3 regions of the Stenotrophomonas sp. GW821-FHT02D01 genome follow, and region 3 is predicted to be linked to each of the others. Evidence: predicted binding sites of a transcription regulator. Region 3 holds the regulator's gene; each other region holds the start of a gene.
The links. The regulator HrcA, encoded in region 3, represses chaperone genes, less so after heat shock. The targets are predictions, from matches to a motif close to TTNGCACTCNNNNNNNNNGAGTGCNAA.
Positions count from the first base shown of each region.

Region 1: AC07UW_RS04770 (co-chaperone GroES) is a predicted target of HrcA. The motif match lies at 9,006-9,032, and genes of this name have one in related genera.
Region 2: rpoH (RNA polymerase sigma factor RpoH) is a predicted target of HrcA. The motif match lies at 8,674-8,700, and genes of this name have one in related genera.

Region 1 is NZ_JBWKVP010000002.1:4,331-14,963, reverse strand. Features, by position in the region: gene AC07UW_RS04805 (efflux RND transporter permease subunit) at 1-2,246, shown strand, start outside; gene AC07UW_RS04800 (3-deoxy-7-phosphoheptulonate synthase) at 2,457-3,530, opposite strand; gene AC07UW_RS04795 (hypothetical protein) at 3,784-4,044, opposite strand; gene AC07UW_RS04790 (DNA alkylation repair protein) at 4,233-4,970, opposite strand; gene AC07UW_RS04785 (MarR family winged helix-turn-helix transcriptional regulator) at 4,967-5,467, opposite strand; gene AC07UW_RS04780 (serine hydrolase domain-containing protein) at 5,646-6,809, shown strand; gene groL (chaperonin GroEL) at 6,938-8,587, opposite strand; gene AC07UW_RS04770 (co-chaperone GroES) at 8,672-8,959, opposite strand; gene AC07UW_RS04765 (endonuclease) at 9,312-10,633, shown strand, end outside.
Region 2 is NZ_JBWKVP010000004.1:23,992-34,624, forward strand. Features, by position in the region: gene AC07UW_RS09790 (phosphatase PAP2/dual specificity phosphatase family protein) at 1-1,205, opposite strand, end outside; gene AC07UW_RS09795 (bifunctional alpha/beta hydrolase/class I SAM-dependent methyltransferase) at 1,205-2,956, opposite strand; gene AC07UW_RS09800 (CDP-alcohol phosphatidyltransferase family protein) at 2,996-3,616, opposite strand; gene purH (bifunctional phosphoribosylaminoimidazolecarboxamide formyltransferase/IMP cyclohydrolase) at 3,830-5,413, shown strand; gene AC07UW_RS09810 (hypothetical protein) at 5,431-6,309, shown strand; gene purD (phosphoribosylamine--glycine ligase) at 6,368-7,651, shown strand; gene rpoH (RNA polymerase sigma factor RpoH) at 7,787-8,662, opposite strand; gene ung (uracil-DNA glycosylase) at 8,917-9,642, opposite strand; gene AC07UW_RS09830 (response regulator) at 9,639-10,481, opposite strand; gene ftsX (permease-like cell division protein FtsX) at 10,489-10,633, opposite strand, start outside.
Region 3 is NZ_JBWKVP010000015.1:80,066-90,698, reverse strand. Features, by position in the region: gene dnaJ (molecular chaperone DnaJ) at 1-696, opposite strand, end outside; gene dnaK (molecular chaperone DnaK) at 851-2,776, opposite strand; gene grpE (nucleotide exchange factor GrpE) at 2,980-3,495, opposite strand; gene hrcA (heat-inducible transcriptional repressor HrcA) at 3,559-4,623, opposite strand; gene recN (DNA repair protein RecN) at 4,739-6,400, shown strand; gene AC07UW_RS19695 (LysR family transcriptional regulator) at 6,555-7,472, opposite strand; gene AC07UW_RS19690 (SGNH/GDSL hydrolase family protein) at 7,570-8,793, shown strand; gene AC07UW_RS19685 (CPCC family cysteine-rich protein) at 8,819-9,331, opposite strand; gene fur (ferric iron uptake transcriptional regulator) at 9,469-9,876, opposite strand; gene AC07UW_RS19675 (outer membrane protein assembly factor BamE) at 9,980-10,375, shown strand; gene AC07UW_RS19670 (RnfH family protein) at 10,411-10,633, opposite strand, start outside.

The sequences.
Region 1 (10,633 bases), on a different contig from region 3:
ATCGCTATGCCAGTGGCTTCCACAACGAACGCCCCGCCGTGCTGCTGATCGTCAGCCGCCAGCCCGGCGCCAACATCATCGCCACCGTCGATGCGATCCAGGCACAGCTGCCGCAGTTGCACGCATTGCTGCCGAGCACGGTGGACATGCGGCTGGTGATGGATCGCTCCCCGGTGATCCGCGCCACCCTGCACGAAGCAGAAGTGACCCTGCTGCTGGCGATCGCGCTGGTGGTGCTGGTGGTGCTCGGCTTCCTTGGCCACTGGCGTGCGGCCCTGGTACCCGGCGTGGCCATTCCGGTGGTGCTGTTCGGCACGCTGGCGTTGATCGCACTGATGGGCTTCTCGCTCAATACGCTCTCGCTGATGGCCCTGATCGTAGCGGCGGTACTGGTGGTGGACGACGCCATCGTGGTGCTGGAGAACATCGCGCGCCATCGCGAACTGGGCGCCGACCGCTGGCAGGCGGCGGTGCGCGGTGCATCGGAAGTGGGCGCTACGTTGCTATCGATGAACCTGGCGCTGGCAGTGGTGTTCGTCTCGATCCTGTTCCTGGACGATTTCGTCGAGCGCCTGTTCCGCGAATTCTCGCTGACCCTGGTGGCGGCGATGACGGTGTCGGTGCTGGTGGCACTCAGCCTGGTGCCGATGCTGTGCGCGCGCCTGTTCGTCGATGACGCACAACAGCCCACGCGCTGGCAGCGCGGCAGCAATGCGCTGTTCGAGCGCGTGCGTGGCGCCTATCTGCGCACCCTGCAGGCCAGCCTGCGGCAACTGCGCTGGCCATTGCTGGCCTTCGTGGCAGTGATCGCACTCAATGCCTGGCTGTTCCAGCAGGTACCCAAGGGCATCGTTCCGCAGCAGGACACCGCACAGCTGCGCGGCTTCGCGCGTGGCGATGACGGCCTGTCCTTCCAGGCGATGCAGCCGAAGATCGATGCCTACCGCAGACTGCTGCTGTCCGACCCGGCCATCGAGGACATCATCGGGTATATCGGTGGCAGCAACGGAGTCAACAACGCCTTCATCATGATCAAGATGAAGCCGCTGGCCGAGCGCGGTGTCTCCAGCCAGCAGGTGATCGATCGACTGCGTGCGCGCCTGCCCAAGCTGCCCGGCGGTAATCTGTACCTGTGGGTGGACCAGGACATCCGCCTGGAAGGCGCCGGCAGCAGCGGCAAGTACGAATTCCAGTTGCTCTCGGCCGATACCGCGCCACTGCGCCAATGGGCACCGAAGGTCGCTGCTGCGCTGCGTGGCCTGCCGGAACTGGTGGACGTGGAAGCGCAGGGCGAGGCCGGCATGCGCCAGGTGATGCTGGACATCGACCGCGAGGCAGCGGCGCGCCACGGCGTGGACCTGCGCACCGTAGCCAACATGCTCAACAACGCCTTCAGCCAGCGCCAGGTCGCCACGTTGTACGACAGCCTCAACCAGTACCGGGTGGTGATGGAGCTGGACCCGAAGCACACCCAAGACCCGGGCACGCTGGCACGGCTGCAGGTGATCGATGGCAGCGGCCAGCGCATTCCCCTGTCGAGCATCGCCAGCTGGCGCTATGGCATGGCGCCGGACCGCGTGTACCACAGCGAGCAGTTCGCCTCGATCTGGATCGAGTTCGCGCTGGCACCCGGCGTGGGCCTGGAACAGGCCACCCGGGCGATTGATGCGGCGATGGCCAAACTGATGCTGCCGCGCTCGGTGCAGGCCAAGCTGTCCGGCGAGGCCGGCGGCCTGGAGCAGCTGCGTTCGCGCCAGTTGTGGCTGGTGCTGGGTGCGACGCTGGCGGTGTACCTGGTGCTGGGCATCCTCTACGAGAGTTTCCTGCAGCCCTTGGTGATCCTGTCCACGCTGCCGTCGGCCGGCATCGGGGCGCTGTTGGCGCTGTGGCTGTTCGGCAACGAATTGAACCTGATCGCCCTGCTCGGCCTGTTCCTGCTGGTGGGCGTGGTGATGAAGAACACGATCCTGCTGGTCGACTTCGCCCTGGCCGGCGAACGCCGCGGGCTGAGCGCGCAGGATGCGGTGATGGAAGCGGCACGACTGCGCCTGCGGCCGATCCTGATGACCTCGCTGGCGGCACTGCTGGGTACGTTGCCGCTGATGCTGGCCAACGGTGAAGGTTGGGAGCTGCGGCAGCCGCTGGGCATCGCCATCGTCGGCGGGTTGCTGGTCAGCCAGTGGTTGACGCTGTACACCACGCCGGCGATGTATCTGGCGTTGGCGCGAGTACGGGCGGGGCGGTGAGCCGGTCGGCTTCATCCACGCATGGCGTGGATCTACTGCGGCCATCGCCGGTTCGGGTCTCACACCACCCCGGCGATGTACCTGGCGCTGTCGCACATACGCAGCGCCAGGCGCATCGCCGGTGCAGACGGGCCGGTCTCCAACTCCGACCGGCCCTGATCGCGGCCGCACCCCCGCAGGCACTGGCCGCCATCCACACACGTGCCGCACTCAAGCGGCTTCGGACACCTTCACTTCACGGCGGGCGCGCACGGCAGCGGCGAGCCGCTCCAGCACCTGCATGGTGGTGTCCCAATCAATGCAGCCATCGGTGATGCTCTGGCCGTAGACCAGCGGCTGGCCTTCCACCAGCTCCTGGCGGCCACCCACCAGATGGCTTTCGACCATCACACCGACGATGCGCTGCTCGCCATCTTCCAGCTGGATGGCGATGTCTTCGATCACCTTCGGCTGGTTTTCGTGATTCTTCAGGCTGTTGGCGTGGCTGGCATCGATCATCAGGCGCGTCGGCAGCTTGGCCTTGGCCAGTGCCTGACAGGCATCGGCCACGCTGGCCGCGTCGTAGTTCGGCTGCTTGCCACCACGCAGGATCACATGGCAGTCGGGGTTGCCGGTGGTGGAGACGATGGCGGTGCCGCCCTGCTTGGTGACCGACAGGAAGTGATGCGGATTGGAGGCCGCGCCCACGGCATCGGCGGCGATCTTGACGTTGCCGTCGGTGCCGTTCTTGAAGCCAACCGGGCACGAGAGCCCCGACGCAAGCTCGCGATGCACCTGGCTTTCGGTGGTGCGTGCGCCGATCGCGCCCCATGCCACCAGGTCGGCGATGTACTGCGGCGAGATCACGTCGAGGAACTCGACGCCGGCAGGCAGGCCGAGCTTGTTGATGTCGCGCAGCAGGCCACGGGCGATGCGCAGGCCCTTGTCGATCTTGAAGCTGCCGTCCAGGTCCGGATCGTTGATCAGGCCCTTCCAGCCCACCGTGGTGCGCGGCTTCTCGAAGTACACGCGCATGACGATTTCCAGCTCGCCGGCCAGCGCATCGCGCAGCGGCTTCAGGCGCTGTGCGTACTCGATGGCGGCTTTCGGATCGTGGATCGAGCACGGCCCGACCACCACCGCCAGGCGGTCGTCGCGGCCATGCAGGATCTGGTGCAGGGCGGCGCGCGAAGCGCTGACGGTGTCGGAGGCTTCGTCATCACAGGGCAGCATCGCCAGCAGCTGGGCAGGCGGTGTCAGCGGTTCGATGGTGCGGATACGCAGGTCGTCGGTGTGCGGGGGCATGGTGAGGGGTCTCTACGGAACGTTGGGGGTCCGCAGCGTGGCGACATGAAAAAAGCCGCCAGGTTCGCTGGCGGCTTTCGGGAATGCGTCTGAAGCTTTCTTCAGGGTGAGCGCAATCCTTCCTCCGCCGGGGGCTTCGGAAAGTAATACCAATAAAAGCTGGCGTGGGTTGCGTTCATGGGATCTATTGATAACACAGGGTTTTGGCGGGTGCCAACTGTTTCATCCGCAACTGCGGGCGCGGTTCAGCGGACTATCGGCCGCCATGCACTTCCACGTCCAGCAGCAGCGTCTCGTGAATGTCGACCCAACGCTCCACCACGCGGTCCAGTTCCTGCCTGGCCTCATCAAGCTGTTCGGGGTTGAGCATGGACCTGGCCGTATACAGATCGGACACCAGCTGCCGCAGGGTGGCTTCCTGGATGGCCACCACCGGCCCTTCCAGGCCGGGTACCTGCAGCGCTGGACTGCTGCCCAGCGCTCCGTACAACGTGACCTGGATCTTGCTCTGCATGCTCGACTTCCCTGCGGATGGACACGGCCGAGCGCCATCTTTACCCGGAATGGATGACACGCGCATGTGCCACGAGGGTGCCGGAATGCAGTCCGATGAGGCGGTGGCGCATGGGGTCTCCCTTGAAGGTCATGGGGTTGCCGGCCAGCGGCCGGCACTGCCGGGAAACGCGGGTGAACGGTACGGCGCTACAGCGAGCGCAGCGCGCGCTTGCGGATGTACTTATTGGCTGCGCTGTTGTGCGTTGACTGCCACCGCGTGCACACATCGCGCACCCAGTCGGGCTGGCTCTTGCCGGCGTCGTTCAGCCAGTTGCCGACCGAGTCCTGCACATAGCGCTCGGGATCGTCAGCGAGGGCCTCCAGCAAGGGCAACGCGTGCTCGGGTTGCTGCTTGAACAGCGCAATGTGCGTGGCCCATACACCGCGGGGGCGAAGCGCCTCACAGGCGAAGCGGCGCTGATGCGGCGAGCGCTGCTGCGTCCAGGGTTGCAGCAGGGCAAGCGCTTCCAGCGGCTCGGCGACGATATCGCTGCGCAAGGCCAACCATGCCCATTCGCGCACACCGAAGTGCGGATCATCTGCCAGTGAACGCATGGCCTGCAGCTTGTCGGCCAATGCCGCCTGCGCGTCGGCGCCGATCAGATAGCAGGCCCATCCGCGCACGGTGTCGGAGGGATGCGCCTGCCTGCGCTGCACGTCGCCCTGCCCTGCCTCGCGCAGTAGCGCTGCGGCCAATGCCATGCGCTGGGTGATCCCCTTGCCTGCGGCGGCCTGCATGCGCTGTATCGAGGCCGGTGGCAAGGTCGGTGCCACCGCCTGCAGCAACGCAGCGAAGTCCACAGCCAGGCACTCGGCCAGATGCGTGCTGGCTGCACTGCCCGCATTCAATTCCCGCAGACGTGCCGTGGCGATGGTATTGCTCATGTACCTGCTTCCTGGCCCGCGTCGGTGTGTCGCCAGACCTTTTCCAACAGCAGCGACAACTGCACCTGTTCGCTGGAATCAAGACCGTTGAACAGTCCGCCGATCCATTGTGTGTGCTGGTCGAACAGATCGCCGGCCAAGCGCTTGCCGCGGGCCGTCAGCACGATCTGCAGACGGCGGCCATCCTCGGCATCGTTGCGCCGCTGCAGCAGGCCGTCACGCTGCAGGCCATCGAGCAACCCGCTGATGGTGGCGCGGGTGACGCCAGCACGCTCGGCCAACTCGTGCGGAGGCAACGTGCCACCAGCACCGTGCAGCAGGAACAGCACAATGAAACGGCCCTCGCTGAGGCCGTGCGGCGCCAGGCGTGAAGCGCAGTCACGGTCGATCGCGCTGGACAAGGCCAGCAGCTGGAAGCACAGGCGCAGCTGGGCCAGGTGGGGATCGCCGCGACGGCCAGCCTCCTGGATGAGAGCCGTGTGTTTTGCTTCAATCATCCATCATATCCGTGATGATTAGGCGCCTTATTATATTATCGATCCCGCAAGGCGCAAGTCCGGACCGGGCTGCCGCAGGGCATGACCCGGCACCGCCCCGGGGCGTGGGTGCGGTCGACCGGCGCCGGCAGTCGAAGCTGCGGTAGCATCGCGCCACGTCCCGCCAGGAGTTCCACGCATGTGCCGTGTCGTCCTGTTGTTGCTGACGCTGTTGCCGATGGCCGTAGTCGCTGCGCCACCACCGCTGCCATCGCCAGCCCGCATTGATGCCCAGGCGCAACGGCTGATGCAGGCCGCACACGCACGTGGCATGGCGCTGGCGGTGATCGACGCTGGCAAGGTGGTGCACGTGGCCGCCTATGGCGAGCGCAACGCCGCCGGCGAACCGCTGCGTACCGACACCGTGATGTACGCCGCTTCGCTGACCAAGATGGCCTTTGGCCACCTGGTCGCGCAGCTGGCACAGGACCAGGTGATCGCGCTGGACGCCGGCATTGCCACGTATCTGGACAAGCCGTTGCCGGACTACCCCGTCGATACGAAGCACTACGCCGATTACAGCGTATTGGCCGGCGACGAACGCTGGCGCCGGCTCACCCCGCGCCTGCTGCTCAATCATGGCAGCGGCTTTGCCAACTTCGCGTTTCTGGAACCGGATGGCAGGCTGCGATTCCATTTCGATCCGGGCAGCCGCTACGGCTATTCCGGCGAAGGCTTGATCCTGCTGCAGTTCGTGCTCGAACGGGGACGCCTTGGCCAGGACGTCGGCGCGCTGATGCAGCGCCGCGTGTTCGACCGCTTCGGCATGCCCCGCACCAGCATGATGTGGCGCGAGGATTTCGCCACCAACCTGGCCGACGGCTGGACCACCGATGGCACGCCCGAGCCGCATGACGAGCGCAGCCGGGTGCGGGCCGCCGGCTCGATGGATACCACCATCGCCGACATGGCCAACTTCGCAGCGGGCTATGTGCGCGGCGAAGGCCTTTCAGCGGCGATGCGGCAGGAGCTGGTACGTCCGCAGCTGCCGATCACCACGGCCAGCCAGTTTCCGACCCTGCAGGCGGAACTGCCGGTAGCGGAGCGGCGCAGGAACCTGGCAGCCGGCCTGGGCGTGGTCACCTTCCGCGGGCCGCAGGGGCCCGGCTTCTACAAGGGCGGCCACGATGATGCGGTGGGCAACACCCTGGTGTGCATCGAGCAGGGCCAGCGCTGCGTGGTGATGCTGGGCAACGATGTCCGCGCCGAGGCGGCGTTTCCGGCGCTGGTGGCGTTCGTGCTGGGCGATACCGGAGTGCCGTGGAACTGGGAGTACGGCGCGGAGAAGGTGTTCGTGCGCTGACGCCATCCACGCATGGCGTGGATCTACTGGCATGGACCCATTGGCATGGACCCATTGGCGGCAACACGCCACCCACAAAAAAACCCCGCCTTGCGGCGGGGTTTTTCATTGCAGCAGTGCAGCGGGACTTAGAAGTCCATGCCGCCCATGCCACCCATACCGCCCATGCCACCGGCGCCACCCATGGCCGGCTCGTCCTTCTTCGGAGCGTCGGCAACCATGGCTTCGGTGGTGATCATCAGGCCAGCGATCGAGGCTGCGTTCTGCAGCGCCGAACGGGTCACCTTGGTCGGGTCCAGGATGCCGAACTGCAGCATGTCGCCGAACTCGCCGGTGGCGGCGTTGTAGCCGAAGCTGCCGGTGCCTTCCTTGACCTTGTTGACGATGACCGACGGCTCTTCACCGGCATTGGCAACGATTTCGCGCAGCGGGGCTTCCATCGCACGCAGGGCGATCTGGATGCCGTGGTTCTGGTCTTCGTTGGCACCCTTCAGGCCAGCCAGTGCGGAGACCGCACGGACCAGGGCAACGCCGCCGCCCGGAACCACGCCTTCTTCAACGGCCGCACGGGTCGCGTGCAGGGCGTCGTCGACGCGATCCTTCTTTTCCTTCATTTCGATTTCGGTCGAAGCGCCGACCTTGATCACTGCCACGCCACCGGCCAGCTTGGCCACGCGTTCCTGCAGCTTTTCGCGGTCGTAATCCGAGGAGGTGTCTTCGATCTGGGTCTTGATCTGCGCAACGCGCGAATCGACCGCAGCCTTGTCACCCACGCCATCGATGATGGTGGTGTTTTCCTTGGAGACCTGCACCTTCTTGGCGCGGCCCAGGTCCTTGATGGTGGCCTTTTCCAGCGACAGGCCGACTTCCTCGGAGATCACGGTGCCGCCAGTCAGCACGGCCATGTCTTCCAGCATCGCCTTGCGACGGTCGCCGAAGCCCGGAGCCTTGACGGCCACGACCTTGACGATGCCGCGGATGGTGTTGACCACCAGGGTCGCCAGCGCTTCGCCTTCGACTTCCTCGGCAACGATCAGCAGCGGCTTGCCGGCCTTGGCGACGCCTTCCAGCACCGGCAGCAGGTCACGGACGTTGGAGATCTTCTTGTCGTGCAGCAGGATGTACGGGTCATCCAGGTCAGCGGTCTGCGACTGCTGGTTGTTGATGAAGTACGGGGACAGGTAGCCGCGGTCGAACTGCATGCCCTTGACCACGTCCAGCTCGTTGTCCAGGCCCGAGCCTTCTTCAACGGTGATCACGCCTTCCTTGCCGACTTCCTTCATCGCGTTGGCGATGATCTGGCCGATCGACTCGTCCGAGTTGGCCGAGATCGTGCCGACCTGGGCAATGGCCTTGTCGTCAGCGGTCGGCTTGGAGATGTTCTTCAGCTCGGCGACGGCAGCCACGACGGCCTTGTCGATACCGCGCTTGAGGTCCATCGGGTTCATGCCGGCAGCAACGGCCTTGGCGCCTTCGCGGATCAGGGCCTGGGCCAGCACGGTGGCGGTGGTGGTGCCGTCGCCGGCGTCGTCGTTGGTACGCGACGCGACTTCCTTCACCATCTGCGCGCCCATGTTCTCGAACTTGTCAGCCAGTTCGATTTCCTTGGCGACGGACACGCCGTCCTTGGTGATGGTCGGGGCGCCGAAGCTCTTCTCGAGCACGACGTTGCGGCCCTTCGGGCCCAGGGTGGCCTTGACGGCATTGGCGAGAACGTTGACGCCGCGCACCATGCGCGAACGGGCGTCTTCACCGAAACGAATATCCTTGGCAGCCATTGCGTTTACCTCTGTGTAGAGCCGAGCGGAGCCCGGCTGCTTTTAGCGGAAATGGGGTGTAGCTGAAGCAGGTCGCGCTGACACTCAGCCGATGACGGCGAGCACGTCGTCTTCGCGCAGGACCTTGTACTCGACGCCTTCGCTCTTGTACGAGCTGCCGGCGTACTGGCCGTAGATGACCTTGTCACCGACCTTCAGCGACGGAGCGCGCACGTTGCCGTTGTCCAGCGGCTTGCCCGGGCCCACGGCCACGACTTCACCCTTGGTGGACTTTTCCTTGGCGGAGTCCGGGATCAGGATGCCACCGGCGGAAACTTCGTCGGCTTCGATCGGCTTGACCACAACGCGGTCGTGCAGCGGCTTGATGCTCATGTGGGACCTCTTAAGTTATTGATTGGTCTGAAAAAGTCCGGCGATGTTAGCACTCACACCAGGTGACTGCCAGCAACGCGCGTGAAAAAGCCCGACAGGTCGGGAGCACGACAGAGATGGAGACCTCCGCAGGCCTTTCAAGGCCCGCCCCCGAAATTTTTCCCGGCGGCCCGGCGGCACTCCATCCCTGCGCGGACGCCTTTATAGGGATGCGTCGCGGCAAGCCAAGGGGGAATTGGCCGCCATTTGGTGACCGCCGTCGCACTGTCAGATATCTGGCGTTCATTAACGGCAAAGTGTCACCGGATCGGCTTTAGGGTGGCCCGGCATTCCCAATCACAAGGAGTAGTCGATGCGATTGCTGTCCCCGCTCGCCACCGCCTGCCTGCTGGCCCTGGCTGCTGCGCCGGCCCAGGCCGAGGTCTTCATCAACGAACTGCACTACGACGACAGCACCGCTGCCGGTGACGTCGGCGAAGCCATCGAAGTGGTCGCTACCGCCGGCGAGGATCTGTCCGGCTACCGCCTGTACCTCTACAACGGCAGCAATCCGTCGGCCGCCACGGTCTACGCCAACAACGCGGTACCGGCCGGAACTGCGGCCAGCTGCGGTAGCGCCTCCCTGGCCGTGGTCACCTACCCCACCAATGGTCTGCAGAACGGTCCCAACGACGGCATCGCCCTGGTCGACGCCAGCGGCAAGGTGGTCCAGTTCCTCAGCTACGAGGGCGCGATCACCGCCTCCGCCGGCCCCGCCGCCGGCATGACCAGCCAGAACATTCCCGTTGCCGAAACCAACAGCACCGCTGCGGGCACCTCGCTGCAGCTGACCGGCAGCGGCAGCCAGTACGCGCACTTCACCTGGGCCGAATCGGCCAGGCAGACCTTCGGCAGCTGCAACAACAACCAGACCTTCAGTGGCGGTGGCACCCCGGGCCCGAACACGCCGCCGTCGGTATCCACCACCACGCCGGCACAGGGCAGCAGCACCTTCCCTGCCGCCGCCGACCTGGAAGTGGTGTTCAGCGAGACGGTCAACCTCGCCAGCGGCGCCTTCGCACTGACCTGCGGCACCTCCGGCAGCGTGCCGCTGACCTGGCCGGCCAGCGGCAAGAGTGTGAAGCTGTCGACCAACACCGCGCTGGTGGCCGGTGAAGCCTGCCGCTTCGACATCCGTGCTGCACGCATCACCGACGCACAGGGTGCCCGTCCGGCGACCGACAGCCGCATCGCCTTCACCGTGGCCACCACCACCGGCAATCCGGATCCGGGCAATCCCGGCGGCCCGGCGGGTTATTACTCCAAGGTCAACACCAGCAGCCCCAGCCAGCTGCGCTGCTCGCTGCACGCCACCATCAAGGGCCACACTGCGTATCCGTACAGTGGCTCGGGCACCAGCACCTGGACCATCCTGGAGATCGCCGACGAAGATCCGAACAACAGTGGCCGGATCCTCGACGCCTATCGCAACCGCAGCTACACCAAGGTGACCGACCGTGCAGGCAGTGGCGGCGGCCTGAAGTACAACCGCGAGCACACCTGGCCGAACTCGCTGGGCTTTGCCAGCACCACCGGCGACAAGGGCCTGCCGTATGCGCCCTATACCGACACCCACATGCTGTACCTGACCGACGCACAGTGGAACGCCGACCGCGGCAACAAGCCGTTCGGCAA
Region 2 (10,633 bases), on a different contig from region 3:
AGCAGCCAGGTCGCCACGCTGGCCGCGCTGCGCGAATACCCCAGCGCACAGCAGACCAGGACGGGGCCATGGCCGCGCAGGCGTTCAATGGCATCTGCCGCTGCACGCAGCTGCGCGGCCGACGGCACCACCAGGTCCAGCATCGGCACGCTGGCGTACGCTGCTCCCGGCGCGCGGCAGGACAACTCGGCACAGGTGTCGACCACGCCCACCAGCGGTGCCGGCAGTGCGGTGCCTGGCAGGCGCCCCAGCCAGACCGCGTCAGCCACGTGCACCGGCTGCGGCGCACGGCGCGTCCACAGCCGCGAATTGATCCATGCGGCAGCCAGGTACGGTGCCAGCAGCCAGCGCGCCGCCATCGTCAACCGGCCATCGGCGCGCTTCTGGAACACCGCCGTGCCCAGCCCGGCGTAGGCCAGCGACACCAGCAGCAACGACACCATGGGCCACAGCAGCCACAATGCGGTGCCGCGCAGCATCACCACCGGCACCAGCAGCAGGCCGGCACCCAACACATACAACGCGGCCAGCCGCCAACGCTTCGGGTCACCGGCGGCCTGCCAGGCACGCAAAGGCGGCGTGCCCTGCTCCGGCCACAGCCACACGCACAACCAGCCGGCCAGCAGCCCGGTGGGAATGTCGATGAAGTGATGCTGGAACGTGGTCAGCACCGAAATGCCGATCAGCAGCGCCCACACATGCAGCACCAGCCGCCAGACCCCGTGCAGGTACTGCGCGAACTTCACCCACAGCACGATCAGCAGCACGATGTGCAGCGACGGCGCCTGGTTGAATGGCTTGTCGAAGCCCAGCAGCACGTCGAACAACCAGCCGAACACACCGCCGATTTCCGGCCGTTCGAAGCTGAAGCGCAACGGCCACAACAGGAAGCATGCCACCGCGATCACCTGCGCGCTGAGCAGGCGCAGCGCGTGCCGGTCCAGCTCCAGCCGGCGCCGGCACAGGAAGAACGAGATCGCATAGAACAGGTCGATCGACCAGTACGGCACGATCGTCCACGGCACGAACGGAATCCGCGCCTCCCAGGCAAATGCCATCACCGGCAGCTGGGCATGGCGGCCGGCCATCCAGTTGGCGAAGCCATAGCTGGCGAAGAAGAACGGACCGAGCAGGGCCAGCCACAGCAGGGCGCGCCGCCAGGGGCGCGCCTCGCTGGATGATGCGGTTGCCGCCAGCGTCGCCATCACGCGATCCGTCGTGCCAGCGATACGGTGAAGATGCCGAAGTCATCGATGCGCTGGGCCACCTTCTGGAAGCCGGCCAGGCGTACCAGTTCGTCCATCTCGTGCTGGGTACGGCGGCGCATCACCCACGCCGCACCACCACGATGGCTGGTCAACGCACGCGCGATGAACTCCAGCTGCGGATGCCACGGCTGCCCGGTGTAGGCCAGGTAACCGCCCACCGGCACCGTCGCGGCGATGCCCTGCAGCGAACGCAGCACCGCATCGTTGTCCGGGAACAGTTCGTACAGGCCGGACACCACCGCCAGCGTCGGCGCCGGTTCCACCGCTGCCAGCTGCGCCGGATCGAACGCATCGCCCTGTTCGAAGCGGGCGATGTCGGCCGCGCCGAGGCGCTCGATCAAGGCTTTGCCCTGCGTTACGTTCAGATCGCTGAAATCGCGCAGCACGATGCGGTCGGCACGCTGTTCGCCCTGGCCGAGTGCTTCCAGCACGTAACGGCCATGGCCGGCCGCCACGTCCAGCACGCGCACCGGCGCGCCCTGCCCGCGCAGTCGCTGGGCGGCATCGCGCAGCAGTTCCTGCAGGTGCTTGCCGCGCACGCGGATGCCGCGCCAACCGATCGCATCCAGATAGTTGCGGTCGACCATCCGGCCCAGCGGGCCCTTGCCCCGCGCCTCATCACGGTAGATGTAGTCCAGCGTGCTGCCCGAGTCGAAGCCGGTCTGCAGGCCCAGCGCGATGCCCTCCGACAGCGTGCCGCCGAAACGCAGGCCACCGCGCACCACGCGCCAACGCAGGTCGGCCAGGCTGTTGCGCTCCGGTGGCCAGGACAGGATCTCCGATTCCTCGAAGGTCGGGCCATGCCGATGCGCATCGCGCCGCGACAGTTCCTGCAGCGGTTCGGCAAAGCGCGCCTGGATGAAGCTGCGGATACGCGCCAGCGCCGGCGCACGGTCGCGCTCGCCGAGGGTGTCGTGGAAGAAGCCCGGCAGGTGCACACGCTCCTTGATCGGGCTGGACAGGCGTTCGTAGAAACGGTCCTGCGGGCCGCGATGCACCACGAAGTCCGAGCCCGATACCAGCAACTGCACCGGCACGCTGATCGCCTGCGCGTCGGCCACGATGCGGTCGGCGGCTTCGTACAGGCCCAGCAGCACGCGCACCGAGATCGGCCGGGTGATCAGCGGATCGGTGCGGTAGCTTTCCACCCGTGCCGGGTCGTGGGTCAGCCACTGCGGCTTGACGTAGCTGTTGACGAAGAAGTTGCCGCGCAGCTTCTGCATCAGCGCCAGCCCAGCGCGTGCGAAAGGCACGTACAGCTTCACCTTGAAGGCGGGCGAGGCCATCACCAGCGCGCGCAACCGCGGCGCATAGTCATGCACCCAGGTGGCGGCAACCACCGCGCCCACGCTTTGTGCGATGACCACGATGTCCTCCACCGCGATGCCATGCTCGGCACCGATGTGGGCGATGAAACTGTCCAGGTCGCGTACCAGCGCCGGGAAGCCCGGTGCATCGCCGCGCGTGCCGGGTGAACGGCCGTTGCCGCGCGCATCCCATGCAAAGAAAGCTGTGTCGGGCAGGTCCAGTTCGTCGACCAGATGGGTGACCCGGCCTGAGTGTTCATGGCCGCGATGCAACAGCACGATGGCCTTGGCCGACGTGGTTGCCGTGGTGCTCGGCCAGTACCGGTAGAACAGCGGTACCTGGTCGAAGCTGTGGAATTCCCGTTCCTGCGCCTGACGCATGCAATCTCCGTATTGATTGGGCGTGTAGTCTTGTTGTGTTTACCGCTGCGGTGTCGCCGCGGCTTCCTTCAATCCCTGGCGTACGCGACGGGCCATCGTCAGCACACACAGCAGTGCGGCCAGTGCGGCGACCGCGCTGACCACGGTCGCGCCTGCCCAGCCAAACGCCAGCAGCAGGCCCAGCACGCCGATCACGAACGCGCGGTCGCTCTTGCCCATCGGGCCGTCATAGCGGCGGCTGGCGCCGACCATCAGGCCCAGCACGCCGGCGTACTCGCTCAGCGCGGCGGCCCAGGCCAGCAGCCACAGTGCCTCCGCACGCACGCCCGGTACGCTGAGCAGGCTCAGGTACAAGGCCGCGTCGGCGATCACATCGCACAACTCGTTCAGATAGGCGCCCAGCCGCGATTGCTGGCCGAACTCGCGGGCCAGCATGCCGTCGACGGCGTTGAGGGCCATGCGCAGCAGCATCCACAGCGGCAGGGCCAGATACAGCAGCGGCTGGGTGGGAGCGCAGCACCACACCGCAGCGGCCACCAGCAGCGAGACCACGGCCGCGACCACGGTCACCGTGTTGGCGGTGATCCCCATGCGGTACAGGCCGTGTACGGCCGGACGCAGCAGGTCCTGGAAACGTCCTTTCAATGCATAGATCGACACGATCTGAACCCGCTAATCCTTGGCAGTGCGGGCACAGCCTACCTGATTGCGACAGCACCACGTATCGAATTGCCTCCAATGCCGGTCCATGCAGACGCTACCGAGCGCACCCGCGACGGGGTCTGCACCGGCCAATTTCCCCCACCAGCACCCGCCACCGGCCCCCACCGCCTACAATATCGGCCCCGCTCCGCTGCCGATTGCCCTGTCCCCATGACTGCTGATCTGTTGCCCGTCCGCCGGGCCCTCCTCTCCGTTTCCGACAAGACCGGCCTGGTCGAGCTGGCCACCGCGCTGGCTGCACGCGGCGTGGAGCTGCTGTCCACCGGCGGTACCGCCAAGGCGATCCGCGATGCGGGCCTGGCCGTGAAGGACGTCGCCGAGGTCACCGGCTTCCCGGAAATGATGGATGGCCGGGTCAAGACCCTGCATCCGATGGTGCATGGCGGCCTGCTGGGCCGCTCCGGCCTGGACGACGCGGTGATGGCCGAGCACGGCATCGGTGCCATCGACCTGCTGGTGCTGAACCTGTACCCGTTCGAATCGGTCACCGCCAAGGCCGACTGCACCCTGGCCGATGCGGTGGAGAACATCGACATCGGCGGCCCGGCGATGCTGCGCTCGGCGGCCAAGAACTTCGCCCGCGTGGCGGTGGCCACCGACCCGTCGCAGTACGCCGAACTGCTGGCCTCGCTGGATGCCAACGACGGCCAGCTGTCGGCCGGCACCCGTTTCGCTTTCTCGGTAGCCGCGTTCAACCGCGTCGCCCAGTACGACGCGGCGATCAGCAACTACCTGTCGGCGGTCACCGCCACCGACGCCGCCGTGCCGGTGCGCGCCGAATACCCAGCACAGATGAATTCCACCTTCGTGAAGGTGATGGACCTGCGCTACGGTGAGAACCCGCACCAGAGCGGCGCGTTCTACCGCGACCTGCATCCGGTGCCGGGCACGCTGGCCACCTTCCAGCAGCTGCAGGGCAAGGAACTGAGCTACAACAACCTGGCCGATGCCGATGCAGCCTGGGAATGCGTGCGCCAGTTCGACGCGCCGGCCTGTGTCATCGTCAAGCATGCCAACCCGTGCGGCGTGGCCATTGGCGCCGGCAACGGCGATGCCTACGAGCTGGCCTACGCCACCGACCCGACCAGCGCCTTCGGCGGCATCATCGCCTTCAACAAGCCGCTCGATGCAGCCACCGCGCAGGTGATCCTGGACCGCCAGTTCGTTGAAGTCCTGATTGCGCCGGACTACGAACCGGCCGCGCTGGAATACGCGCAGAAGAAGGCCAACGTGCGCGTGCTGCGCATCCCGCACGGCGACGGCCTGAACAACTTCGACAACAAGCGCGTGGGCTCGGGCCTGCTGCTGCAGTCGTCGGACAACCGCGGCATGACCCGCGACGAACTGAAGGTGGTCAGCAAGCTGGCACCGACCGACAAGCAGTTCACCGACCTGCTGTTCGCCTGGAAGGTCGCCAAGTTCGTGAAGTCCAACGCAATCGTTTACGCCAAGGACAACCGCACCATCGGCGTGGGTGCCGGCCAGATGAGCCGCGTCTACTCGGCGCGCATCGCCGGCATCAAGGCCGCCGATGCGAACCTGGTGGTCGAAGGGTCGGTGATGGCCTCCGATGCGTTCTTCCCGTTCCGCGACGGCATCGACGCCGCTGCCGCCGCCGGCATCAAGGCGGTGATCCAGCCGGGCGGTTCGATGCGCGATGCTGAAGTCATCGCTGCCGCCGACGAACATGGCCTGGCCATGGTGTTCACCGGCGTCCGCCACTTCCGCCACTGATTACTGGAGCGACACGGATGTCTGCAGTCTCTTTGAAACCGCTTGCCGTGCTCGCCTTCGCTGGCACGGCCCTGCTGGCCGGCTGCAAGCCGGCTGCCGAACCCGCATCTGCCCCGCAGGCAGATGCGGCAAAGCCCGCCGCCAGCGAACCGGCGGCGCATGTCAGTCGCACCGCGCGTCTGCAGGCGTTCCTGACCGGGCGTTACGGCAAGGACGCCAAGCTTTCCGGCCAATGGCGCGGCAGCTGGACCCAGGACGATGAAACGCGCGCGATCGACTGGCAGGTCTGCGCCGAGCAACCGGTGGTGACCGGTGACAGCTGGCAACAACTACTGGCGGTGTGCGGTGCGCTGGTCGATGGTGCGCATATCGACCCGGGAACGATCGAGTTCTTCGTGCTGCAGCCCAAGGGCGATGGCTTCGGGATAACCAGCGAGCTGACCGGCGAGCGCTTCGGCAGTGGTGGCCAGCCCGGCACCGCCAGCATCATCCGCGCCGGCAGCGATTTCTACGGCTTCCGAGTCGAGGATGGCTGGTTCGGCCAGGGCTTCTCGCTGCTCTCGCAGACCCTGGTCCTGCCGGGCCCGAAAGGCCTGACCAGCACCGGCAACGTGCGCAGCCACATCGACAACGACGCCCAGTACGAATGCGAGAACGTCGACGCGGCCGCCGACCCCGATACCGCCGAAGACTGCCGCACCCGCCGCTTCAGCATCGATTTCGCACTGCGTTTCGACGACAGCGACCGCAGTGCGCGCATCTGGCCACTGCTGATCGAGGAAACCGGCAACACCTGCGGCGGCAAGCGGGTGCGCCAGGAGCACCGCTTCACCCTGGACGCGAAGTCCTGGACCTACTCCTTCCCCGAATCACTGCGACGCGAAGGCTGCGAGTGAACCACGCGCGCCGCCGGGGCTATCGACCTTCCCTTCCCACGCAATCTGGAATCTCGTGATGAACGTACTTGTCATCGGCTCTGGCGGCCGCGAACACGCCCTGGCATGGAAGCTGGCCCAGTCCTCCCGTGTCACCGAAGTGATCGTCGCGCCCGGCAATGCCGGCACCGCCAACGAAGACAAGTGCCGCAACGTCGCGGTGAAGGTCACCGACATCGATGGCCTGCTCGCCCTGGCCCAGGCCGAAGGCGTGGCGCTGACCGTGGTCGGCCCGGAAGTGCCGCTGGTGGCCGGCGTGGTCGACCGCTTCCGCGCTGCCGGCCTGCGCATCTTCGGGCCGACGGCGGCAGCCGCGCAGCTGGAAGGCAGCAAGGCCTACGCCAAGGATTTCCTGGCACGCCACAACATCCCCACCGCGTTCTATTCGGTGCACACCGAGGTGGACGCGGCACTGGCCTACCTGCGCGAGAAGGGCGCGCCGATCGTGGTCAAAGCCGACGGCCTGGCCGCCGGCAAGGGTGTGATCGTGGCAATGACCCTCGCCGAAGCCGAAGACGCGGTGCGCGACATGCTCTCGGGCAACGCCTTCGGCGATGCCGGTGCACGCGTGGTGATCGAGGAATTCCTCGACGGCGAGGAAGCCAGCTTCATTTCGATGGTCGATGGCGTGCATGCACTGCCGATGGCCACCTCGCAGGATCACAAGCGCGTCGGCGACGGCGACACCGGTCCGAACACCGGCGGCATGGGTGCGTACTCGCCGGCCCCGGTGGTGACACCTGAAGTGCATGCCCGGGTGATGCGCGAGGTGGTGAACCCGACCGTGCAGGGCATGATCGCCGATGGCATACCGTTCACTGGTTTCCTCTACGCGGGCCTGATGATCGACGCCAGCGGCGCGCCGAAGGTGATCGAGTTCAACGTGCGTTTCGGCGACCCGGAAACCCAGCCGGTGATGCTGCGCCTGCAGTCGGACCTGGTGGAGCTGGTGGAAGCGGCGATCGATGGCCGCCTGGACCAGGTGGAAGCGCAATGGGATCCGCGCCCGTCGCTCGGCGTGGTGCTGGCAGCCAAGCCTTACCCGGAAACGCCGATCACCGGCGAGGTGATCTCCGGCCTGGATGAAGTGCCGGCAATGGCCAAGGTGTTCCATGCAGGAACGACGCTGGATGCGCAGGGCCAGGTGCTCAGCGCCGGTGGCCGCGTGCTGTGCGTGGCGGCGTTGGGCGACAGCGTGCGCGACGCGCAGGCGAACGCGTATGCGGGTGTGGCGAAGGTGACCTGGGCCAACGAGTTCCACCGCAGTGACATCGGCTGGCGGGCGATCGCACGCGAAAACTAAGACCGCGCTGATCCACGCATGGCGTGGATCTACTGGATCGCGAAGTAGATCCACGCCATGCGTGGATTGAATACCTCGGAAAAAGCAAAGGCCCGGCAATGCCGGGCCTTTCCATTACTCAAACGCTTCATCGCCTCAAGCGGTGAACAGCGCCTTCATCTTCTTCAGCGCGTTCGCTTCGACCTGGCGGATACGCTCGGCCGATACGCCGTACTCGTCCGCCAGTTCCTGCAGCGTCACCTTGCTGTCCGCATCCAGCCAACGGCGGCGGATGATGTCGCGCGAACGCGCATCCAGTTCCGCCAGGCCTTCGCGCAGCAGCTGCATCTGGTTGTCTTCGCTGTCCTCGCGCTCGTAGGCCATCGACGGATCTTCGTCATTGGCCACCAGATACGCAGCCGGCGACGGCGGCGCGTGGTCGTTGTCTTCATCGGTCGGCGCATCGAAACCGATATCGCGGCCGGACAGGCGCGATTCCATTTCAAGCACCTCGCGCTCGGACACGTTCAGGTCCTTGGCCACCGCGGTGACTTCGGCGGCGTTCATCCAGCCCAGGCGCTTCTTCGATTTGCGCAGGTTGAAGAACAGCTTGCGCTGCGCCTTGGTCGTGGCGACCTTCACGATGCGCCAGTTCTTCAGGATGAACTCGTGCATCTCGGCACGGATCCAATGCACGGCGAAGGACACCAGGCGCACGCCCATGTCGGGGTCGAAGCGCTTGACCGCCTTCATGAGGCCGATGTTGCCTTCCTGGATCAGGTCGCCCAGCGCGAGGCCGTAGCCGTTGTAACCGCGGGCCACGTGCACCACGAAGCGCAGGTGCGAATGCACCAGCTCACGGGCAGCGTCCAGATCGTTGCCGTCGCGGAAGCGACGGGCCAGGTCCTGTTCGTTATCGACCGACAGCACCGGGATCTGGTGCACGGCACCGATATAGGCGTCCAGCGAACCGAGCGCACTGGGAATCGGCAGATTGTTTGCCACAAGGGCAGTAGAGGTGTTCTGGCTCATAGGCACCCATCTTAGCAGTCTGGGATTTGGACTGCTAAAGGAGGAAAAAGTTCCAGCATTCCACTGATGAAACACTGGTCCCAAACAGAGCCCTACCGTAACGCGATTTGATGACAGTGGCGAGCGCGCTTTTCGGGATACACAATCCCTTGGAATTCAACCCACTAGCCCGCAAACCACGGCCATTCCGGGTCAAAGGGAGCTGAACAGGTGGCGGTTTCGCCCATTCAACACCGGGCAGCGTTGCCCGCCGTTCAGCCCGTTGCCGCCAGCGTCGCCCGCGGCGGCAGCGACCAGTCGATCGGGGTCTGTCCGCGGCGCTGCAGGTATTCGTTGGCCATCGAGAAATGACGGCAACCGAGGAACCCACGGTGGGCCGACAGCGGCGAGGGATGCGGCGATTTCAGCACGCGGTGGCGACCGCCATCGATCACCTTGCCCTTCTGCTGCGCGTAGGCGCCCCAGAGCATGAACACCAGGCCCTCGCGCTCACGGTTGAGCACGTCCACCACGTGATCGGTGAAGCCTTCCCATCCGCGCCCTTGGTGGGCACCGGCCTTGCCCTCTTCCACCGTCAGCACCGCGTTGAGCAGCAGCACGCCGCGCTGTGCCCAGGGAATCAGGCAGCCATGGTCCGGACGGCCAATACCGAGGTCACCCTCGATTTCCTTGTAGATGTTCAACAACGACGGCGGCACCGGCACGCCCGGCTGCACCGAGAAACTCAGGCCATGGGCCTGTCCACGGCCGTGGTACGGGTCCTGGCCGAGGATGACCACTTTCACCTGATCGAACGGCGTCGCATCAAAGGCGGCGAAGATCTGCGGTCCAGGCGGGAACACCGCCGCACCGCTGGCCTTGCGCTGCCGCAGGAAGCTGGACAGCTCGCGCATCTGCGGCTGCAGCAGGTAATCGCCCACACGCTGCTTCCAGCTCGGTTCCAGCTGGATCGCCGGGGTGTCCACTACTTCATCGATCATCGCAACAGGGGTCCATCATTCAGTCGGGCCAGCCGCAGCTGGAACAGCACCTTGGTGATCAGCAGGCGCTCTTCGATCGGCTTCAGCACCAGGTCGTTGGCGCCAGCCTGCAGCAGGCCGGTCTGGTTGTGCGGATTGCCATCGCCGGTCATCACCAGCACCGGCAGGCGGCGCTTGCCGTAGCCGAAGTCCACGCGCACGCGCTGCACCACGTCGCGGCCGCTCAGCTCTCCCTTCAGGGTCACATCGGTCAGCACCAGGTCGATGCGATGGCGGCTGCGCCCCAGCGATTCGGCGGTCAGCAGGGTGAACGCTTCTTCGGCGCTGACCACATGCATCACGTTGAGCTGCTGGCGCTCGAGCATGCGCTTGGTGGCCTCGGCCACCACCCGGCTGTCCTCGATGTAGAGGATGGTCGCGCCGGGAATGGTCTGCGGCTGCACGTAGCCGCGCACGAACGTCGCAAGGGCCTCGTGGCCCAGCGATTTGTCGAAATAGTCGGTGACGTACTCGGTGAAGCGGCGCTGCTCCAGGTGCTGCTGAGCGTCGCCGGAGACCACGATCACCGGCACATAGGCCTGCCCTGCCGCTTCGCGCACCATCCGCGCCAGCGCCAGGCCGTCGCCATCGCGCAGGGTCAACGAGGTGGTGACCAGATCGACCGGGCCCTGCGCCAGCGCATGCTGTGCGTCTTCGATGCTGTCGCAGCCGATCACCTCCACGCCCGGCAGATCGCGCTGCAGGACGTCGGCAATCAGCTTGCGTACCAGCTTGGAACCGTCAACCACCATCACCCGCGTCGCGGGCCCTTCAAGGTGCTTCAGCGCTTGCGGTTGCATGCCGGTCTCAGGTGTCTGTCGGGCGGGTCTGGCGGAGGAAGTGACCGGTCACCAGCCATGCACCCAGCCAGCCCAGCAACAGGGTGCCGAGCAGCACCAGGCTGCCATGCAGCAGGTCCAGGCCATGCAGTACGAACGGGCTGCCGTAGCTG
Region 3 (10,633 bases):
CTCACCCGCCAGGCGGATGCGGTCGCCGGTATCCACGCCCGCCGGCACCTTCACCGACAGCACCTTGTCTTCTTCGACACGGCCGTTGCCGTGGCAGGTCTTGCAGGGCTTGGCGATGATCTGGCCACGGCCACCACAGTTGTGGCAGGCCTGCTGCATGGCGAAGATGCCGCGCTGGATGCGCACCTGGCCACGACCATGGCAGACGTTGCAGGTCTCGACCTTGCCGTCTTCCGAGCCGCTGCCATCGCAGTCGCCGCATTCGGCCAGGGTCGGAATCTCGATGCGGCGCTCGACGCCACGCACCGCTTCTTCCAGGTCCAGCTCCATCACGTAACCGATGTCGGCGCCGCGACGCGCCTGGCGCGGGCCACCACCGCCGGCACCACCAAAGATGTTGCCGAAGATGTCGCCGAAAATATCGTTCATGTCCGGGCCGCCCGGACCACCGCCACCACCGCCCATGCCGTGTTCGAACGCGGCGTGGCCATGGCTGTCGTACATGCGGCGCTTGTTGCCGTCGGACAGTACTTCGTAGGCTTCCTTGCACTCCTTGAAGGAGGCTTCGGCCGCCGCATCACCCGGGTTGCGGTCCGGGTGGAACTTCATCGCGCAACGGCGGTAGGACTTCTTCAGTTCTTCGTCGGTGGCGGTGCGGGCAACGCCCAGCACTTCGTAGTAATCGCGCTTGCTCATATCGTGGATCGCATTCCGGAAAGTCGGGATTCGTCAAAGCGGAAGAGCGGAACCAGGTCCGCTCTTGCGTCGGGCGCCCCGACACGCCAGAGGGCGGTCAGGACCCTGGTACGACAACGGGACGCTGGCAACCAGCGTCCCGTGTCGGTCCGGATCAGGACTTCTTGTCGTCCTTGACTTCGGTGAACTCGGCGTCCACCACGTCATCCTGCGCCTTGCCCGCATTGCCGGCGTCGGCACCCGGGGCGGCACCGCCCTGGTCGGCCGAAGCCGCAGCGAACAGCGACTGGCCAGCTTCTTCCAGCACCTTCGACTTGGCTTCGATCTGCGCCTTGTCGTCACCCTTCATCGCGGTTTCCAGATCGGCCAGGGCCGCTTCGACCTTGCCGATCACTTCGCCACCGACCTTGCTGCCGTGCTCGGTGATCGCGCTGCGGGTGCCGTGGATCAGGGCATCGGCCTGGTTGCGGGCCTGCACCAGCTCCTGGAACTTCTTGTCTTCTTCGCGGTTGGCTTCCGCGTCGGCGACCATGCGTGCGATCTCTTCCTCGGACAGACCCGAACCGGCCTTGATCTCGACCTTCTGTTCCTTGTTGGTCTTCTTGTCCTTGGCCGACACGTGCAGGATGCCGTTGGCGTCGATGTCGAAGGACACTTCCACCTGCGGCAGGCCGCGCGGGGCCGGCTCGATGCCGGACAGGTCGAACTTGGCCAGCGACTTGTTGAAGCGGGCCTGCTCGCGCTCACCCTGCAGCACGTGCACGGTCACGGCCGACTGGTTGTCCTCGGCGGTGGAGAACACCTGCGAGGCCTTTGTCGGGATGGTGGTGTTCTTTTCGATGATCTTGGTGAACACACCGCCCATGGTTTCGATGCCCAGCGACAGCGGGGTCACGTCCAGCAGCAGCACATCCTTGACGTCGCCGCCGAGCACGCCGCCCTGGATCGCAGCACCCAGTGCCACGGCTTCGTCCGGGTTGACGTCCTTGCGCGGTTCCTTGCCGAAGAACTCGGTGACAGCCTGCTGCACCTTCGGCATGCGGGTCTGGCCGCCGACCAGGATCACTTCGCTGATGTCGCTCGAACGCAGGCCGGCATCGTTCAGGGCGACGCGGCACGGCTCGATCGACTTCTTGATCAGCTCTTCCACCAGCGACTCCAGCTTGGCGCGGGTCAGCTTGATGTTCAGGTGCTTCGGACCCGACGCGTCGGCGGTGACGTACGGCAGGTTCACTTCGGTCTGCTGGGCGCTGGACAGTTCGATCTTGGCGCGCTCGGCAGCATCCTTCAGGCGCTGCAGGGCCAGCGGATCCTTGCGCAGGTCGATGCCCTGGTCCTTGTTGAACTCTTCAACCAGGTACTCGATGACGCGGTTGTCGAAGTCTTCGCCACCCAGGAAGGTGTCGCCGTTGGTGGCCAGCACTTCGAACTGCTTCTCGCCGTCGACATTGGCGATCTCGATCACCGAAACGTCGAAGGTGCCGCCGCCCAGGTCGTACACAACGATCTTGCGATCCTTGTTGTCGCCCTTGTCCAGGCCATAGGCCAGCGCGGCCGCAGTCGGCTCGTTGATGATGCGCTTGACGTCCAGGCCGGCGATGCGGCCAGCGTCCTTGGTTGCCTGGCGCTGGCTGTCGTTGAAGTAGGCCGGCACGGTGATGACCGCTTCGGTGACCTTCTCACCGAGGAAGTCCTCGGCGGTCTTCTTCATCTTCTCCAGCACCTTGGCCGAGATTTCCTGCGGCGCCATCTTCTTGGCATCGCTGGTGGCCACCCAGGCATCGCCATTGTCATGGGCCAGGATGCTGTACGGGACGTGCGCGATGTCCTTCTGCACTTCGGCGTCGGTGAACTTGCGGCCGATCAGGCGCTTCACCGCGTAGAAGGTGTTCTTCGGGTTGGTCACGGCCTGGCGCTTGGCCGAGGCACCGACCAGGACTTCGCCGTCCTTGGTGTAGGCGACGATCGACGGGGTGGTGCGATCGCCTTCCGAATTTTCGATGACGCGGGCCTTGCCGCCGTCCATGATCGCCACGCACGAGTTGGTGGTGCCGAGGTCGATACCAATGATCTTGCCCATGGGGGAGACTCCTTGAAGGATGTTGTTTTTGTCAGTCCGGCCGTTCGGCCGGTGGATGAATGGGATGTGGGGGAGGCTCGTGGAACATTCAAGCCATCCCCCGAACGCTGTGTTTCCGTTCGCCCAACACGTTCAGCGTCGGTCGTGCCGATGCCCCGGTCGCGGCGGGAAAACCCGCGCCAGGCCAGGCCCGGCGCCCGCGGTCAATCGGCGGCAACCACCACCAGCGCCGGCCGCAGCAGGCGCTCGTTGAGCAGGTAGCCCTTCTGGAACACGGTCACCACGCTGCCCGGGGCGGCGCCGGGGGCAGCGACCTGGCTGATCGCCTGGTGGTGTTCCGGGTTGAACGGCTGCCCGGTCGGGTCCAGCAGCACCAGGCCGTTGTCACCAGCGACCTTCAACAGCTGCTTGTAGGTCAGCTCCAGGCCCTCGCGAAGCGGATGGGCATCGTCGCCGGCGGCCTTGAGGCCGGCATCGAGGCTGTCGAATACCGGCAGCAGTTCGCCCAGCAGCTTCTCGTTGGCGAACTTGCGCGCCTGTTCGATGTCGCGGGCCACACGCTTGCGCTGGTTGTCGAGGTCGGCGCGCTCACGCAGCGCTTCGGCCTTGACCTGCTCCACTTCGGCACGGAGCTGTTCGATCTGTTCGTTGACGCCCTCGGCGGCAGCTGCGTCGGCGGCGGCCTGCTGGGCGGCGATGTCTGGCTGATCTTGATTCATGTCTGGGTCCCTGGCGGTCACTCTCCGCCTCCACCCACCCTAGTGTGGGCGGGATGCTGCGTTTCAAGCGTCCGATGCACCCGGAGTTCGCCCGCCCGGCGAAAAGGCCGCGCCGAGCACATCGGCGGTGGCCTGGACCAGCGGAATCATCCGGTCGTAGGCCATCCGCTTCGGCCCGATCACGCCCAGCACGCCCAGTACCTGGCCGTTGGCGGTGTACGGCGCGGTGACCAGCGAGACGCCCTGCAGGGGTACCACGCCGGTTTCCTCGCCGATGAAGATGCGCACGCCGGGGGCCTGGATGGTCCGCTCCAGCAGCTGCAGGATCTCGCGCTTGCTGGAAAACAGCTCGAACAGCTCGCGCAGGCGCTCCAGGTCGGACAGGTCCTGCACCCCCATCAGACGCGTCTGGCCGGCCACCAGCATGTCGTCGGCCGGCGGCTGCAAGGCCTGCTCGGCCAGCTCGACGCTGTGCGCCAGCACTTGTTCCAGCTCGGAACGCGCATCGCGCAGCTCCAGCAGCAGGCGGGTACGGATCTCGGCCAGGGGCAGCCCGGCAAAGTGGGCATTGAGGTAGTTGGCCACCTGCTCCAGCTGCCCCGGTGCGAAGTCCTGGCGCGTCTCGATCACCCGGTTCTGCACTTCATTGTCGGCAAACACCAGGATCGCCAGCACCCGGCGCCCGTCCAGCGCCACGAAATCGATCTGGCGGAAGGCGAACTGCTCGCGGCGCGGCGCGCTGACCACGCCAACGAAGTGGCTCATCGCCGACAGCAGCTCCGACGCACTGCCGAGCAGCGCCTGCGTACTGCCGCCTCCGGCCAGCTCCTGACGCAGTCGGGCCAGCTCCCCTTCGCCCGGCGGCTGCATCTGCAACAGGCTGTCGACGAACACCCGGTAGCCATGCGCGGTCGGAATCCGGCCCGCCGACGTATGCGGCGAGGCCAGCAGGCCCAGGTCTTCCAGGTCACCGAGGATGTTGCGGATGGTGGCCGGACTGACCTCCAGACCGGCCACGCGCGCCAGCGTCTGCGAACCCACGGGCTCGCCATCCTGGATGTAGCGCGCGATCAGCGTGCGCAGCAGGTGCCGCGCGCGCGGGGCAAGTTGGTCGGGAGAACCGTGCATGGAATCAACCTGTGAGACAGGGACATTAGATAATGGCGACGCATCCCCTTGGCAAGTCATTGGACGACCCCGCCGCGCGTGCTAGCGTTGCGCGGCTGCAGACACCCCCTTACCCATGCTCAGACATCTTTCAATCAAGGATTTCGCCGTCGTCCGCGCCACCGAACTGGAGTTCGGGCCGGGCATGACCGTGGTTTCAGGCGAGACCGGCGCGGGCAAATCGCTGATGGTCGACGCCCTGGGCTTCCTGTCCGGCCTGCGCGCCGACAGCGGCGTGGTCCGCCATGGCGCGGCCCGGGCCGAACTGTCGGCCGAATTCGCGCTGGACCAGCTGCAGGCCGCCCGCCAGTGGCTGGCCAGCAATGAGCTGGACGATGAAGACCAATGCCAGCTGCGCCGCGTGATCCGCGCCGACGGCGGCTCGCGCTCGTGGATCAACGGCCGCCCGGTCACCCTGGCGCAGCTGGCCGACCTCGCCGGCCTGCTGGTGGAGATCCATGGCCAGCATGAGCAGCAGGCCCTGCTGACGCGCCCGTCGCAGCTGGCCCTGCTGGACGCCTATGCCCGCAACGAAAGCGAACGCCGCCAGGTGCGCCGCGCTGCCGCCACCTGGCAGGCGCTGGTCGATGAATCCCTGGCACTGTCGCAACAGGGCGACGTGAGTGACCGCATCGGCTTCCTCGAACACCAGCTGCGCGAACTGGACCGTGAGGATCTGGAGCCGGAGTCGATCACCGCGCTCGGCGCCAGCCATCGCCGTCAGGCGCATGCCAGCGCCCTGTTGGCCGCCTGCCAGGCAGCTTCGGACCAGCTCAACGGCGACGAAGGCCACTCGGCGCTGGATCAGCTGCAGCAGGTGCGGCATGAACTGGCCAGGGTGGCCGAACATGACCCGCGCCTGGGCGACGTCGATGCCCTGATCGACAGCGCCTCCATCCAGCTGCACGAGGCCCTGGCCCTGCTCGACCGGGTGCATGACGACCTGGACGCCGATCCGGACCAGTTCGAGGAGAACGAGCGCCGCATCGGCCGCCTGCACGACCTGGCTCGCAAGCACCGCGTGCCGATGGATGAGCTGGGTGCGCAGCGTGAGCGCATGCACGCCGAAGTGGAACAGCTGCGTGGCGCCGACGAGCGCCTGCAGCGTCTGGCCGGCGAAATTGAGAAGGCCGCAGCGGCTTGGCGTGTCGAGGCTGCAGCACTGACCACCAGCCGCCGCACCGCTGCTGCCGAGCTGTCGGCCACCACCACCGGCATCATCGCCGAGCTGGGCATGGGCGGCGGCCAGTTCCTGATCGAGCTGGAGCCGCAGGACAACGGCAAGCCGGACCCGCAGGGCGCCGAGCGCGTCGAATTCCTTGTGGCTGCCAATGCGGGCCAGCCACCGCGTGCGCTGCGCAAGGTCGCTTCCGGTGGCGAGCTGTCACGTATTTCGCTGGCCATCGAAGTAGCCGCGCTCGACCTGGATGCAGTGCCGACCATGGTGTTCGACGAAGTCGACTCCGGCATCGGTGGCGCGGTGGCCGATATCGTCGGCCAGAAGCTGCGCGCCCTCGGCGAAAAGCGCCAGGTGCTGTGCGTGACCCATCTGCCGCAGGTTGCCTCCAAGGGCCACGCCCATTACCGGGTCAGCAAGGCACCGGTGGAAGGCATGACCCAGAGCGCAGTGGAGAAGCTCGACGCAAAGGCCCGCGAGGAAGAGCTGGCGCGCATGCTGGGTGGCGTGGAAGTGAGCAAGGAAGCCCGCGCCGCCGCGCGCAAGCTACTGCAGGTGTAGGCCCCTGCACGCCTGTTGGCGCGCTTGAATCGCGGGCATTCATCCACGCATGGCGTGGATCTACTGCAGGCCTGAGACCTGGTAGTGCCGGCCGCTGGCCGGCAACCCACCGCACGTGGACGAAGGTCATGACGCTGCCGGCCAGCGGCCGGCACTACCCCCGCGGCTGCGTCAGGTCGACGTTCTCCACCAGGAAATCAAGGAACGCGCGCACCCGCAGCGGCAGGTAGCCCCCCTGCCCCAGGAACACCGCGTGCACCTCTTCCAGGTCGCCCGGGTTGGCGTCCTCCAGCACCGGCAGCAACCGGCCTGCCGCGATGTCGGCCTGCACCTGGAACGCCGCCAGCCGGGCCAGGCCCAGCCCACCCAGCACCAGCTGACGCAGCGCGTCGCCATTGCTGGCGCGCGCATTCCCGCTCGGCAGCACCCGCAACTGCTGGCCATCCTGCAGCAGCGGCCAGCCCTGCACCGACCGTGCATGGCCGATATCCAACCGGTTGTGCGCCAGCAGCGCGTCGCCATTGCCCGGCAGTCCGTGTCGTGCCGCATAGGCCGGTGCCGCCACGATCATCATCCGCGTTGCACCCAGCCGGCGCGCGACCAGGCTGGAACTCTTCAACGGGCCGGCCCGTACCGCCACGTCGGTGCGCTGCTCCAGCAGATCGATCACCTCGTCGGTCAGGGTCAGGTCCACACCGACCTGCGGATGGCGCTGCAGGAATTCCGGCAGCAGCGGCAGCAGGAAGTGCTGGCCGAACGGCACGTTGGCATTGACCCGCAGCCGCCCACGCGGCTCGGCGTGGGCGCTGGCGCAGCGTTCGGCCTCTTCCAGATCGGCCAGCACCCGCAGGCCGCGCTCATAGAACGCGCAGCCCTCCGGGGTCAGCTGCAACTGGCGGGTGGAACGCTGCAGCAAGCGCGTACCCAGCCGCTGCTCCAGCCGTGCAACCAGCTTGCTGACCGCCGACGGCGTCATCTCCAGGCTGCGGGCGGCGGCGGAAAAGCCGCCGGTTTCGATCACCCGCACGAACACTTCCAGTTCGCCGGATCGGTTGATGTCGGTGCGTGCCATGTCAATGAATTCGATTCACAGATGATTGTCCATGCGCAGTCTAGGTCACAGATAACCCTGGACGCACCATGGTCGCCCCTCCCGCCGGGTCTTCCCGATGAATCGCCTGAGCCAACTGACCGCTACAGCCCTGCTTGCCCTGTCCGGCGCCGCCGCCGCGTCACCTGCCCCGCACTGGGTCGCCAGCTGGCAAGCCAGTCCGCAGCCGGTGTGGAGCAGCGATTTCCTGTTTCCTACCCTCATTCCCGGCCAACTGCAGGACCAGACCTTCCGCCAGAGCGTTCGCATCAGTCTGGGCGGGTCGCGCCTGCGGATCCGCCTGAGCAACGCCTACGGCACCCAACCTTTGCGGATCGGCGCTGCCAGCATCGCCGCCCATACGGGGGACACGCCGCAGCCGCTGCGCTTCGACGGCCAGCCCGGGGTCGTGATTGCGCCCGGGCAGGACCGCCTGAGCGATCCGCTCCCCCTTCCCATCGCTGATCGGCAGACGGTGCAGGTCAGCGTTTACCTGCCCGACCGCACGCCGCTGCAGACCTTCCATTGGGAAGGGCGACAGACCAGTTGGATTGCGCCAGGCGACCAGCATCAACGGCCCGCGCTGCGGGACGCCAGCAGCACCACGGCCCGCCTGCTCCTGTCGGCCATCGACGTCGAGGCCCCGGCCATCGCGCGCAGCGTGGTGGTGATCGGCGATTCAATCACCGATGGCGCCACCGCCAGCCTCGACCAGGACCAGCGCTGGACCGATCACCTCGCCGCGCGGCTGGCACCAGAAGGTGTAGCGGTGGTCAATGCCGGCATATCCGGCGGTCGCCTGCTGCGCGATGGCATGGGCGAATCGGCCCGCAAGCGTTTCCAGCGTGACGTGCTCGACCAGCCCGGTGTCGCCAGTGTGATCGTGCTGATCGGCGTCAACGACATCAGCTGGCCGGGCACGGCCTTTGCCCGCGCGCAGGCCCGGCCCAGCCTGGCCGAGCTGCAGGCCGGCTACCGCGACCTGGCCCAGCGCGCCCACGCACGCGGCCTGCGCATCCTCGGCGCGACCCTGACCCCGTTTGCCGGCGCCCTGCCCGGCACCCCGCTGGACGACTACTACGCCGCGGACAAGGACACCCTGCGCCAGCAGCTCAACGCCTGGCTGCGCACGGACAGCCCGTTCGACGCGGTGATCGACCTCGACGCGGCCCTGCGCGATCCTGCCGATCCGTCACGGATGGCGGCTGCCTACGACTCCGGCGACCACCTGCACCCGGGCGATGCGGGGAACCGGGCGATGGCCGAGGCGGTGGATCTGGAGCAGATTCTGATGCACCCTTGATATCCAGCGCGCGCGGCACGGCGCCTCAATCCCGTCGTCCATCTGGCATCCGCACCCGCCTGTACCAACGCCCTCGACTGTCGATCCGGTCTCTGACGCGTAACCGAAAGTCCTGCAACGAGGCACGGTTGGGGGCGCTGTAGCGAGATTGGTCGTGCGCGCCTATGCCGTCGTCCTCCCAGGTGCAGACAGGGCAGATGTCATATTGACCAAGCTGGGAGAGGGTCAGAAACCCGCAGCAGGGGCAGGCCTCCAGCGGCGGCTCATTGCCGACCACGGCCACAGGCCGCCCCATACATGCGGACAAATGCGCCTCAAGGGCCTCGTTTGAGACCCCTAGAAGGACCACCTCGACGAAATGCCGCAGCAGGAACGCCTGCGCCGCCTCGCCGAACACACTGCCGTAGGGCACGGCGTGACCAGAGGTCTCGTCCAGATAGTCGGCGGACAGATGGTCCTCCAGCTCGGCTGTCGACAGCTGCGAGAGGCGATCCACCGCCAACACGGCCAGTGCAGCCAACCGTCCAACGCTACTCATTCTCGCCCCCCATCATTCCGCACAATTCCCCTGAGTCGTACCATCCGCAGACGCCGTCGAGGCAGATCGCGACGGCGACGGGCAACAAAAACCCCGGGCATGCCCGGGGTTTCGTCGCAATCAGCTGGCTGCGGGGCTTACTTGCGCTTCTTGCGCACGTACAGCACCAGCGAGTGTTCTTCCAGCTCGTAGCCGTGATCGGCCGCGATCTTGCGCTGCAGGTCTTCGATCTCGGTGCTTTCGAACTCGATGATCTTGCCGCTGTCCACATCGACCATGTGGTCGTGGTGGCCGCCGCGGTCGAGTTCGTAGACGGCCTGGCCGCCTTCGAAATTGTGCTTGAGCACGAGGCCGGCGGCCTCGAACTGGGTCAGCACCCGGTACACCGTGGCCAGGCCGATCTCGTCGCCATGCTCCAGCAGCTGGCGGTAGATGTCTTCGGCGGTCATGTGGTGCTGGGCATTGCGCTGCTCGAGCAGCGCCAGGATCCGCATCCGCGGATGGGTCACCTTCAGGCCGACTTTACGCAGGTCGTGGGTTTCCATAGGTCTCCGTTCATTGGCGATTTAGCGCCAGCTGCCTCGGATTGGGTCGCGGTGGCACGCCGGGAGTGTATCATCGGATTGATTTCCCCAACCGCCAGTCCCGATGCGCAATCTCCTGTTGGTCGCCGCCGTCGCCTTGTCCACCACCGGGTGCGGCATCATCTATAAGCAACCCATCTACCAGGGCAACCTGATCCGGGAAGATGCCGTTGCCAAACTGCAGGTCGGGCAGAGCAAGCAGCAGGTCACTGCCCTGCTGGGCACCCCGTCGGTGCCGGATCCGTTCCACGCCCAGCGTTGGGACTACACCTCGACCGAGCGCGTGAACCGCCTGGGCCGTACCGACGTGAAGAATTTCGTCGTGTACTTCGAAAATGATGTGGTCACCCGCTGGGAAGGCGATTACTTCCCGGCCAACGACAAGGCCCTTGCCCAGCAGACCGTGCGCCAGTTCGGCCGCAATCTGCCGAAGGACAAGAAGAAGAAGGGCGGCCGCTGAGCCACCCTGCCCGTCCTCCGGACGGGCCTTGGAGATCAACCGCCGCGCGCGCGTCGCCGGCGGTTGTCCTTCGGGTCGGCCTGCAGGCCACGCAGCAGCTCCACACGATCACCATCCAGCAGCACCTGATGCGGCTGCGCCAGTACGCCATGCACGGCGGCGGCAGGACAGTCGGCACTGCCTTCGAGCCGGGCCGCTGCCACGGCATCAGCCACGGTCGCCCCCTCCTCCAGCTGCAGCCGGCGCGACAGCACCTGG